Regions from separate parts of the Haloechinothrix sp. LS1_15 genome, predicted to be linked through region 1. Evidence: riboswitches for the same ligand, from Rfam matches in the RefSeq annotation. Region 1 holds a riboswitch; the other holds the start of a gene.
The links. A riboswitch is a leader RNA that binds a small molecule or an ion and turns the genes downstream of it on or off. The one in region 1 is predicted to bind cobalamin.

Region 1 (4,742 bases):
GGTGGCGTACAGCCGCTTCAGCTGTTCCGGCACCCTGTCGATCGTGGCGAGGCTGCCGTCTTGCCGCTTGAGCTCAGCGGCGATCTCTTCGTCCCACAGGCCGTGGCGCTTGAGGTCCTCGACGAGGCACGGATTGATCACGGTGAACTCGCCGGACATGTTCGACTTGACGTAGAGGTTGCGGAACACCGGTTCGACCGAGGGCGACACGCCGCAGATGTTGGCGATGGTCGCCGTCGGCGCCACGGCCAGCACCGTGGAGTTACGCATCCCCCGCTGCCGCACCCGCTCACGCAGTGCCTGCCACGCGAGGGTGGTCGATGTGTCGACATCGCACTCGCCGTCCTCGCGGGATCCGGCGAGCAGCCGGAGCGAGTCGATGGGGAGTATCCCTTCGCTCCACAGTGATCCTTCGTACGACTCGTACCTTCCCCGCTCGGCTGCCAGCCTGCTCGACGCGTCGATGGCGTGGTAGCTGACCAACTCCATGCTGCGGTCGGCGAACTCCACCGCCTGCTCGCTGTCGACGGGCGCGCCGATCGCGAACAGCGTCTCGGCATAACCCATGACGCCGAGACCGATGGGGCGGTGCCGCAGGTTCGCCGCCCGTGCCTCGTCAACGGTGTAGAAGTTGATGTCGATGACGTTGTCGAGCATGCGCACGGCGGTGCGCACCGTGCTTTCCAGCAGGCGATCGTCGATCCGGGCACCGGAGAGGTGCGCGGCCAGGTTCACCGACCCCAGGTTGCACACCGCCACCTCCTCAGCACTGGTGTTCAGGGTGATCTCGGTACAGAGATTGGAGGAGTGCACCACACCCGCGTGGCGCTGCGGTGAGCGCAGGTTGCAGGGATCCTTGAAGGTGATCCACGGGTGGCCGGTCTCGAACAGCATGGTCAGCATGCGCCGCCAGAGGTCAACCGCCCGCACCGTCCGGTGCACGCGGATCTCGCCGCGTCGCGCCGCGTGCTCGTAGGCGCGGTAGCGCTCGGCGAACGCGTGGCCGTAGAGCTCGTGCAAGTCGGGTACCTCGTCGGGGGAGAACAACGTCCACTCGCCGTCGGTGACGACCCGCCGGAGGAACTCGTCCGGCACCCAGTTCGCGGTGTTCATGTCGTGGGTCCGCCTGCGCTCGTCCCCGGTGTTCTTGCGCAGTTCGAGGAACTCTTCGATGTCGATGTGCCAGGTCTCCAGGTAGGCACAGGCCGCACCCTTACGCTTGCCTCCCTGGTTGACCGCGATCGCGGTGTCGTTGGCGATCTTGAGGAACGGCACGACGCCCTGCGATTTCCCGTTGGTGCCCGCGATGTGTGCACCGAGCCCGCGCACCGGCGTCCAGTCGTTGCCCAACCCGCCCGAGTACTTCGCGAGCAACGCGTTGTTCCGGTACGAACGGAAGATCGCGTCCAGGCTGTCGTCTACAGTGGTCAAGAAGCATGAGGACAGCTGGGGGCGCGTGGTGCCCGCGTTGAACAGCGTCGGTGTGGATGCCATGAAGCGGAACGTCGACAGCAGCTCGTAGAACTCCACGGCTCGGCGGTCGGGGTCGTCCTCGCGAAGCGCCAGCCCCATGGCCACCCGCATGAAGAACGCCTGTGGCAGCTCGTAACGGATCCCACCGTCGTGCAGCAGGTACCGGTCGTACAGGGTGCGCAGCCCGAGGAACTCGAAACTGAGGTCCCTGTCCGGCACCAGCGCAGCGCCCACCCGTGCCAGGTCGAACCGCGCCATCGCGGGATCGAGCTGGCCCAGCTCGACGGCGCGATGTACGAACGCGGTGAAGTAACCGGGGTAACGTTCACGCATCTGCTCCTGATCCGGCCGGTGCGACGCGCCAGGTCGCTCAGCGGTCGACCCGCCAGCTACGGCAGCCGCCAGGTAGGACAGTGCCTCCCCGCGCAGCGTGTCCAGCAGCAACCGCGCGGTCACCCGGGAGTACCCGGGTTCGGTCTCGATCAGCGTGCGCGCGCTCATGACAAGTGCCTCGTCGAGTTCCGCGGCGCTCATCCCGTCGTACAGGCACGGCCAACAGGCGTCCAGCACCGCGGCCGGATCCACCCCGTCCACGTCCCTACAGGCCTGCTCGACCACCGCCCGCACCCGGCTAGCGTCCAGCGGGTACCGCGCTCCCCCGGCGTCGACGATCGACACCTCGGGGGGCGATGGTGCGGCGTACAGCGTTTCGGTCACCGTTGCTCTCCTCTCGCGAGCTCGAACGACGATGCCCGGTACCTCGACGCGAGCGCGCGAGAGCGCGATGACCACCCCGGCCACCGGCACGGCCGGCTCCCGGTGCCACCGGATCGCCTGCGCGGACCCACCCTCGAGGTCCCGGACGGCGCGCACCGCGTGGTGCGCGCACCGATGGCAGGTCTTCGGACTCGCGGGCGTTCGGCCACGCCGGCCGTTCCTACTGGCCGTCGCTTCCCAGGCGCGGCGCGCCCAGTGCGTGATGACGGCGGTCGTTCCCACTCACCGCTGCGGGGCAGTCCCGGATTCGCACCGGGTTCCCTGTTGCCACACCGGGTGCGGCGGCACCCGGTGAACCATCGGCAGCATGCACCCTACATGTTGGGGCCGCCGGAGCAACGACTCCCATATAGGCGTGTCGCTTGGGGGTGGCGATGAATCTCGCGGACGGCCGCGGCTCAGCCGGTCCGCTGGTGTTTGCGGAGTTCCTTGCGGCCAAGGGAGGCTTTGTGCACCTCGTCGGGGCCGTCGGCGAAGCGGAGGGTGCGGATGCCCGCGTACCATTCGGCCAGCGGGGTGTCCTGGCTCAACCCGGCGGCGCCGTGGATCTGGATAGCCTTGTCGAGGATCCATTCCACAGTGGCCGGGGTGGCGACCTTGATGGCCTGGATCTCGGTGTGCGCGGCCCGGTTGCCCTCGGTGTCCATCAGCCACGCGGCTTTGAGTACGAGCAGCCGCAGCTGCTCGATCCGTACCCGCGTCTCGGCGACCCAGTCACGGATCACGCCCTGCTCGCCGAGCGGACGACCGAAGGCGACGCGATCGCCCGCGCGCTGGCAGGTCAGCTCGAGCGCGCGTTCGGCGATGCCGATCGAACGCATACAGTGGTGGATCCGTCCCGGCCCGAGCCTGGCCTGCGCGATGGCGAACCCGTCGCCCTCGTTGCCGATCAGATTATCCGCCGGTACCCGCACGTCCGAGAAGGACAGCTCGGCGTGTCCGCCGTGGTCGCTGTCGTCGTAACCGAACACCGTCATGCCACGCTCGATCGTCAGCCCCGGCGTCTCACGCGGCACCAGGATCATGCTCTGCTGGCGGTGGGGATCGGCTTCCGGGTCCGTCTTGCCCATCACGATGAATACCGCTGCCTCGGGGTTCAACGCCCCGGTGATCCACCACTTGCGACCATTGATGACGTACTCGTCGCCGTCGCGGGTGATGCTGGTGGCGATGTTGGTCGCATCGGAGGAGGCCACCTCCGGCTCGGTCATCGCGAACGCCGAGCGGATGCGGCCGTCCAGCAGCGGCTCCAGCCACTCCTTCCGCTGCCGCTCGGTGCCGAACATGGACAGCACCTCCATGTTGCCAGTGTCCGGCGCGGAACAGTTCAGCGCCACCGGCGCCAGGCGAGGGCTACGCCCGGTGATCTCGGCCAGCGGGGCGTACTGCAGGTTCGTCAGCCCGGCACCGTCGTCGCCGGGCAGGAAGAAGTTCCACAGCCCCCTGGCACGCGCCTGCTGCTTGAGCTCGGCGACCACTGGCACCGTGGCCCACGGGTGCTCGCGCCGGGTCAGCTGCCTGGCGAACTCCGGCTCCGCCGGGTAAACGCACTCGTCCATGAACGCCGTCAGCCGCGCCCGCAACTCCTCGGTGCGCTCGTCGAACGCGAAATCCATCAGCTCTCCTTCACCGCGTCCAGACCGGACGCCACGATCGGTTCCACGACCGCACCCACTGATTCGAAGCCGGAGCCGACGGTCGCGCCTTGGGTGTACCGGTAGTGGATCCCTTCCAGGATCACGGCCAGCTTGAAGTGCGCCAGCCCGAGATAGAAGCCCATGTCGGGCAGGCTGCGCCCGGACGCGGCCGCGTAGGCTGCCAGCATCTCGCCCGGTTCCAGGAACCCCGGAGCGTCACCGGCATCGGCCACCGCGTCCGAACCCCGGATCTCCGACAGGCCGCGGTAGGTCGCCAGCAGCGCCACGTCGGTAAGCGGATCCCCGAGGGTGGCCATCTCCCAATCCAGCACCGCGGCGACCTCGTCGGCATCGTCGATCAGCAAGTTGTCCAGCCGGTAGTCACCGTGCACGATCGCGGGCGGCGCGTCCGCGGGAACCCGGCGCTCCAGGCGCACGTGGAGCTCGTCGATACCGGGCACCTCCCTGCTGCGGGAGGCGTCCAGCTGCTTGCGCCAGCGCCGCACCTGGCGCTCGAGGAATCCCTCGGGCCTACCGAAATCGCCCAGCCCGACCGCGTGCGGATCCACCGCGTGCAGCCGCGCCAGTACCTCCACCATGCCGGCGCTGATCGATCGGGTCCGCTCACGACCGAGCTCGCGCAACTCCGTGTCCCTGCGGTAGGTCCGGCCCGCGACGCGCTCCATGACATAGAACGGCGCGCCGAGAACGGCAGTGTCCTCGCACAGCACGACGGTGGCGGGAACGGGAACCTCCGAACCCGCCAGCGCGCTGATCACCCGGTACTCCCGGCCCATGTCGTGCGCGGTCGCCAGCACATGCCCCAGCGGCGGCCTGCGCACCACCCAGGACGAA
Region 2 (4,742 bases), on a different contig from region 1:
CGCCCTTCCCATGAGCACCATGTCGAACACCGAGAAGCCGAACGTCACCTGCGTGGCCTGCGGGACGAACCCGACGGTCTCCGCTGCGACGGCCGACCCTTCGGTGAACGGTTGCAGCCGAGCCGCCCCGCGCAGCAGGGTTGACTTGCCGCGACCGTTCGGGGCCAGCAACGCCACGATCTCCCCGGTGTCGACACGGAGGTCGAGCTCGCGGAACAGGAAGTCACTGTGGCCGTAACGGTGACCGACACCGTGCAGCTCAAGCATCGTTCCACCCCCGTGCCTGGGTCCGTCTCAGGACCACGAAGAAGATCGGCGCGCCGACCAGCGCGGTCAGTACCCCGAGCGGGATCTCGGAGGCGGTGAGGGTGCGCGCCGCGGTGTCCATGACCGTGAGGTACGCGGCGCCGAGGAAGACGCAGGCAGGGATCAGCACCCGGTTGTCCGGACCGAGCATCATGCGGACGATGTGCGGGATCACCAACCCCACCCAGGTGATGACACCGCCAACAGCCACGGTTCCGGCGACCACGACGGCCGCAGAACACAGCAACACCCAGCGCAGCACCGCAGGCTCGACGCCGAGCGCCCGTGCGTCATCGTCGCCGAGCGCCAGGATGTTGATGCGCCATCGCAACACCAGCATCGTCGCCACACCGGCCAGCACCGGCAGCGCCGCGATGGCGACCTTGTCCCACGTGGCCGTCGCCAAGCTCCCGAGGAGCCAGAATACGATGCTCGGCAGGTTCTCCTCCGGATCGGCGAGGTAGGTGACCCCGGAGACCAGTGCGGCGAAGAAGCCGCCGACCACGATGCCCGCGAGGATCAGCATCAGTACCGTGCGGCGTCCGTGCACCTTGCTGAGCACCATCGCCGCGATCAGCGCAAGGAAACCGAACGCGAACGCCCCACCGACCAGCAGCACCGAGCTTGCCCCAAGTAACAGCGCCAGCGCCCCACCGAACGACGCTCCCGACTGGACACCCAGGATCTGCGGGGAGACCAGCGGGTTCCGCAGCACACCCTGTAGTACCGCACCAGCGCAGGCCAGGCCCGCTCCGACCAGCATGGACAGCAACACGCGCGGCGCCCGGACCGCCTCGACGATCTGTTGCTCGGTGCCGCTCCAGCCTGCCTCCAGCGGCACGATCTGGCTCGCCAGGATCCGCACCACAACGTCCGGCGGGATCGCCAATCGACCGAAACCGAGCGCGAGCACCCCGGCACCAATCGCGGCCACGGCCAGCCAGACCATGACCGTCGCGGTAGACAAGCGCCCGAGTCGCCGTGTGGACCCGGCCCAGCTCGCGGTGGTCTCCGGTGTCCGGACCACCGGTTACTCCCGCAGGACGCGGTCGTAGCCCGCGGTACCGGCGTTGAGCTCGGCCCGCAGGATCTCGCGGATCTGCTCATCACTGACCGCCTGCTGGTCGTACAGGAAGTCGTAGTGCTCCCGGATTTGCTCCGGCAGGTCCACATCGATCCCGTCCGGGTGCAGTAGCTGCGCGAGCCACTGCCACATCAGCGGTGATTCGTGACTCGGTGGGTCCCAGCGGTAGCCACCCAGCGGTACCTGGTACACGCGGCGCTCGGTGACCGCGGTGAGTTCCCGCCAGGCCGGGTGTTCGGCGACGTCGTCGACGGTCGCATCGTCGAAGCTGCCCACCAGGATGACGTCCGGGTCCCACGCGGCGACCTGCTCCGGCTCGACGACGTGCCGCCCGGTGATCTCGGCGGCCGCGTTCGTGCCGCCTGCCAGCTCGATGTAGAAGTCGTTGTAGGTGTCCGACCCGGACACCCGGAGCTCCTCGGCCATGCGGTGGAAGTACAGCACCGACGGCCGCTGCTCCGGCGGGTCGAGTTCCGCCAGCTCGCGGCGCACCTCGTCGTGCCAGTCGAGGATCCGCTCGGCCCGGTCATCCTCGCCGATGGCGGCACCGACCATCTTGAGGGCGGCTTCGAGCTCGTCCTGGGTCGACGAGGTCAGCGCGGCGGTGGTCAGGCCCGCGTTCTCCAGTGGTCTGACGATCTCGTCGCCACGGTCGGACCATTGCAGCACCAGGTCCGGATCGAGCCCGGCGACGGTCTCGATGTTCGGCGCGAACGACTCGTCGGTGATGTCGCTGGGGATCTCTGAAGCCTCGGGAAAGAACTCGCCGAGGATGCCGTCCTCGATCGCCTTCGCCGAGCTCGGATTCATGCCTGCCAGACGGTCGGTACCGCCGTCCAGCGCGATCACCATCGCGGCGTGCGGGATCGGAATGGTCACGATCCGCGACGCCGGCTCGTCCAGGGTCAGCTGAGTACCGCGTAGATCGGTGAAGGTGACTCCCCCACCCGTACCGGCGTCACCGTCGCGTTGCGATGCGTCGCTCGCACATGCGGCGATGAGTAGTACTGAACACGCGGAAACGGCCGACAGAGAGTGTCGTAACGACACGGATACCGCATCCTTCCACTCATCTGTCGAGTCGGATGCTTTTCGACGACGTGGCGTCGACGAAGAGCCCCTCCTCGAGAGCTGCATTCGTCCCACCCGCGCAGGCGACCTGGCTCGTCCCCTCGGGGACTCACAGTTGCGGGACAGCGCCGGATTCACACCGGACTTCGCTGCACGCGTGGCTGGGCCAGGCTAGCAGCTCACCGCACGACGGTCGTCACCGTCGTGGGCATGCTCACGGTGTCACCGCGCCGACAGTCGGTGGTGGAGGTTCGGCTGAGTGGCCGACACTGGAACCACGTGCGAGCGCACCCCGTCCCAGGGTGCGACACAGGGAGGGTGCGTGGTGCAGGAATACGATCTCGTGGTACTCGGCGGCGGAGCCGCCGGACTCGCCGCCGCGTCGACCGGCGTGCGGCAGGGTGCGACCACATTGCTGGTCACGGAATCACCACCGGGCGGGGACTGCACGTTCACCGGGTGCGTGCCGTCGAAAACGGTGATCGAGGCGGCCGCGGCCGGGTTGCCGTTCGGCAGGGCCATGGCCAGGGCCCGGGAGGTGGTGGCGCGGATCGGGGCGACCGAGGACGAAAGCGTGCTGCGGGCACGCGGCATCGACGTGATGCGGGGGCACGCCCGGCTGCTCTCCCGCGACCGCATCCAGGTGGGAACGCGCGTGGTGCGCGCCCCGCGGATGGTGCTCGCCACGGGCAGCGCCCCGATGGTGCCGCCGATCGGCAACCTGGCGGACGTGCCGGTACTGACCACCGACACGGTGTTCGACCTGGAAGCCGCTCCGGACTCGCTGGCCATCCTCGGTGGCGGGGCGAACGGGTGCGAGCTCGCCCAGGCCTTCGCACGGCTCGGCATTCCGGTATCCCTTGTGGAGTCCGAGGGCACGTTGCTTCCCGGAACGGACCCGGATGTCTCGGCGCTGATCGGCGAGTCGCTGGCCGCGGACGGGGTGGACGTGCGGGTGGACGCGCCGGTGTCCTCGGTGCACGGCGATGGCCAGGAGATCACTCTGACGGCCGGCTCCGCGACACTCTCGGCGCAGCGCCTCCTGGTCACCACTGGGCGCGCCCCGGTGACCGCGGACCTCGGGCTGGACGCCGCGGGCGTAGCTACCGACCATCGCGGGTTCGTCGTGGTGGACCGCCACCTGCGCACCACCGTGCCCGGCATCACCGCGGCGGGCGACGTGACAGGCCTCTCCGGGCACACCCACGCCGCGTATGCGATGGGGCGCGTCGCGGCGACGGCGGCGCTGCGACGTACCAGGAAGCCGGTGTTCGGCACCGGCGCGATCCCGGAGGTGGTGTTCACCACGCCCGAGGTCGCCACCGTGGGCACGTTCGAACACGACGTCACCGATCACCGGGTGCGGGTGGCCTACCTACCGATGGCCGAGGTCGACCGGGCGGTGACCGCGGGCGCCACCACGGGGTTCGTCAAGCTCATCGCCGGCCCACGGCGCGGTCTCGGACGGCTCGGCGGCGGCAAGCTGCTCGGCGCCACCGTGGTCGCCGAACGCGCGGGCGAGCTGATCAGCGAGGCGACACTGGCGATCGACACCGGCATGTTCACCGGCAGGCTCGCCCAGACCATCCACCCCTACCCCACCTGGTCGATCGCGCTGCAGCAAGCCGCCGCCCAGTTCTTCGGCAGTCACGGCGGCCGCACCGCCCGCCGCGCAGGTGGGTGAGGGGGTGCGAGCCGAAGGACTCCCTGGGTACACACGATGCACCCAAGAGGCCCTTCGGCTCAGGCCCTGCGCACGACCGGATGGAGCCGAAGGGACCCTTGGGTACCACATACGCACCCGCGGAGTCCTTCGGCTCGCACCCCACCCAGGTATCCTGCCGGAAGCAGTGTCGGTGACAACCGACCACAGGCGAGCACAGGCGACGACGCCCGGCAAGGAGAGAGCATGGCCACGCGGGTTCCCAAGGAAGGCTCCGAAGCTCGTTACCTGCACCGATTCCCCGCGTTCGAGGAGTTGACGCAGTCGGAGGTCAACGCGATCGTGCGGGCGAGCACGCGCGCGAGCCTGCCCGCGAACTGGGCCCTGATCCACGAGCAGACGCCAGGGGATGCCTGCTACATTCTGCTGTCGGGCATCGTCGGGATCTACTCCGGGCAGGATCTGGTGGCCGAGCTCGGGCCAGGCGATGTGGTCGGGGAGATGGCACTGCGGCACGGGCGACTGCGTTCGGCGACCGTGTCGACACGAGAGCCGGTTGAGCTGCTGCGCATCGACGGTGGCGACCTCGATCGGCTGCTGGAGCGGGTCCCCGCGTTC

Region 2: it holds a riboswitch for cobalamin, as region 1 does, so the genes downstream of both, F8178_RS14365 (ABC transporter substrate-binding protein) here and F8178_RS05505 (ribonucleoside-diphosphate reductase subunit alpha) in region 1, are expected to answer to the same signal.

What each region holds. Positions count from the first base shown of each region.
Region 1 covers NZ_WBXM01000003.1:60,089-64,830, reverse strand. The annotation lists gene F8178_RS05505 (ribonucleoside-diphosphate reductase subunit alpha) at 1-2,190, opposite strand, end outside; cobalamin riboswitch at 2,349-2,566, opposite strand; gene F8178_RS05500 (acyl-CoA dehydrogenase family protein) at 2,649-3,866, opposite strand; gene F8178_RS05495 (phosphotransferase family protein) at 3,866-4,742, opposite strand, start outside.
Region 2 covers NZ_WBXM01000008.1:204,345-209,086, forward strand. The annotation lists gene F8178_RS14355 (ABC transporter ATP-binding protein) at 1-267, opposite strand, end outside; gene F8178_RS14360 (iron ABC transporter permease) at 260-1,333, opposite strand; gene F8178_RS14365 (ABC transporter substrate-binding protein) at 1,337-2,269, opposite strand; cobalamin riboswitch at 2,526-2,652, opposite strand; gene F8178_RS14370 (FAD-dependent oxidoreductase) at 2,784-4,145, shown strand; gene F8178_RS14375 (cyclic nucleotide-binding domain-containing protein) at 4,371-4,742, shown strand, end outside.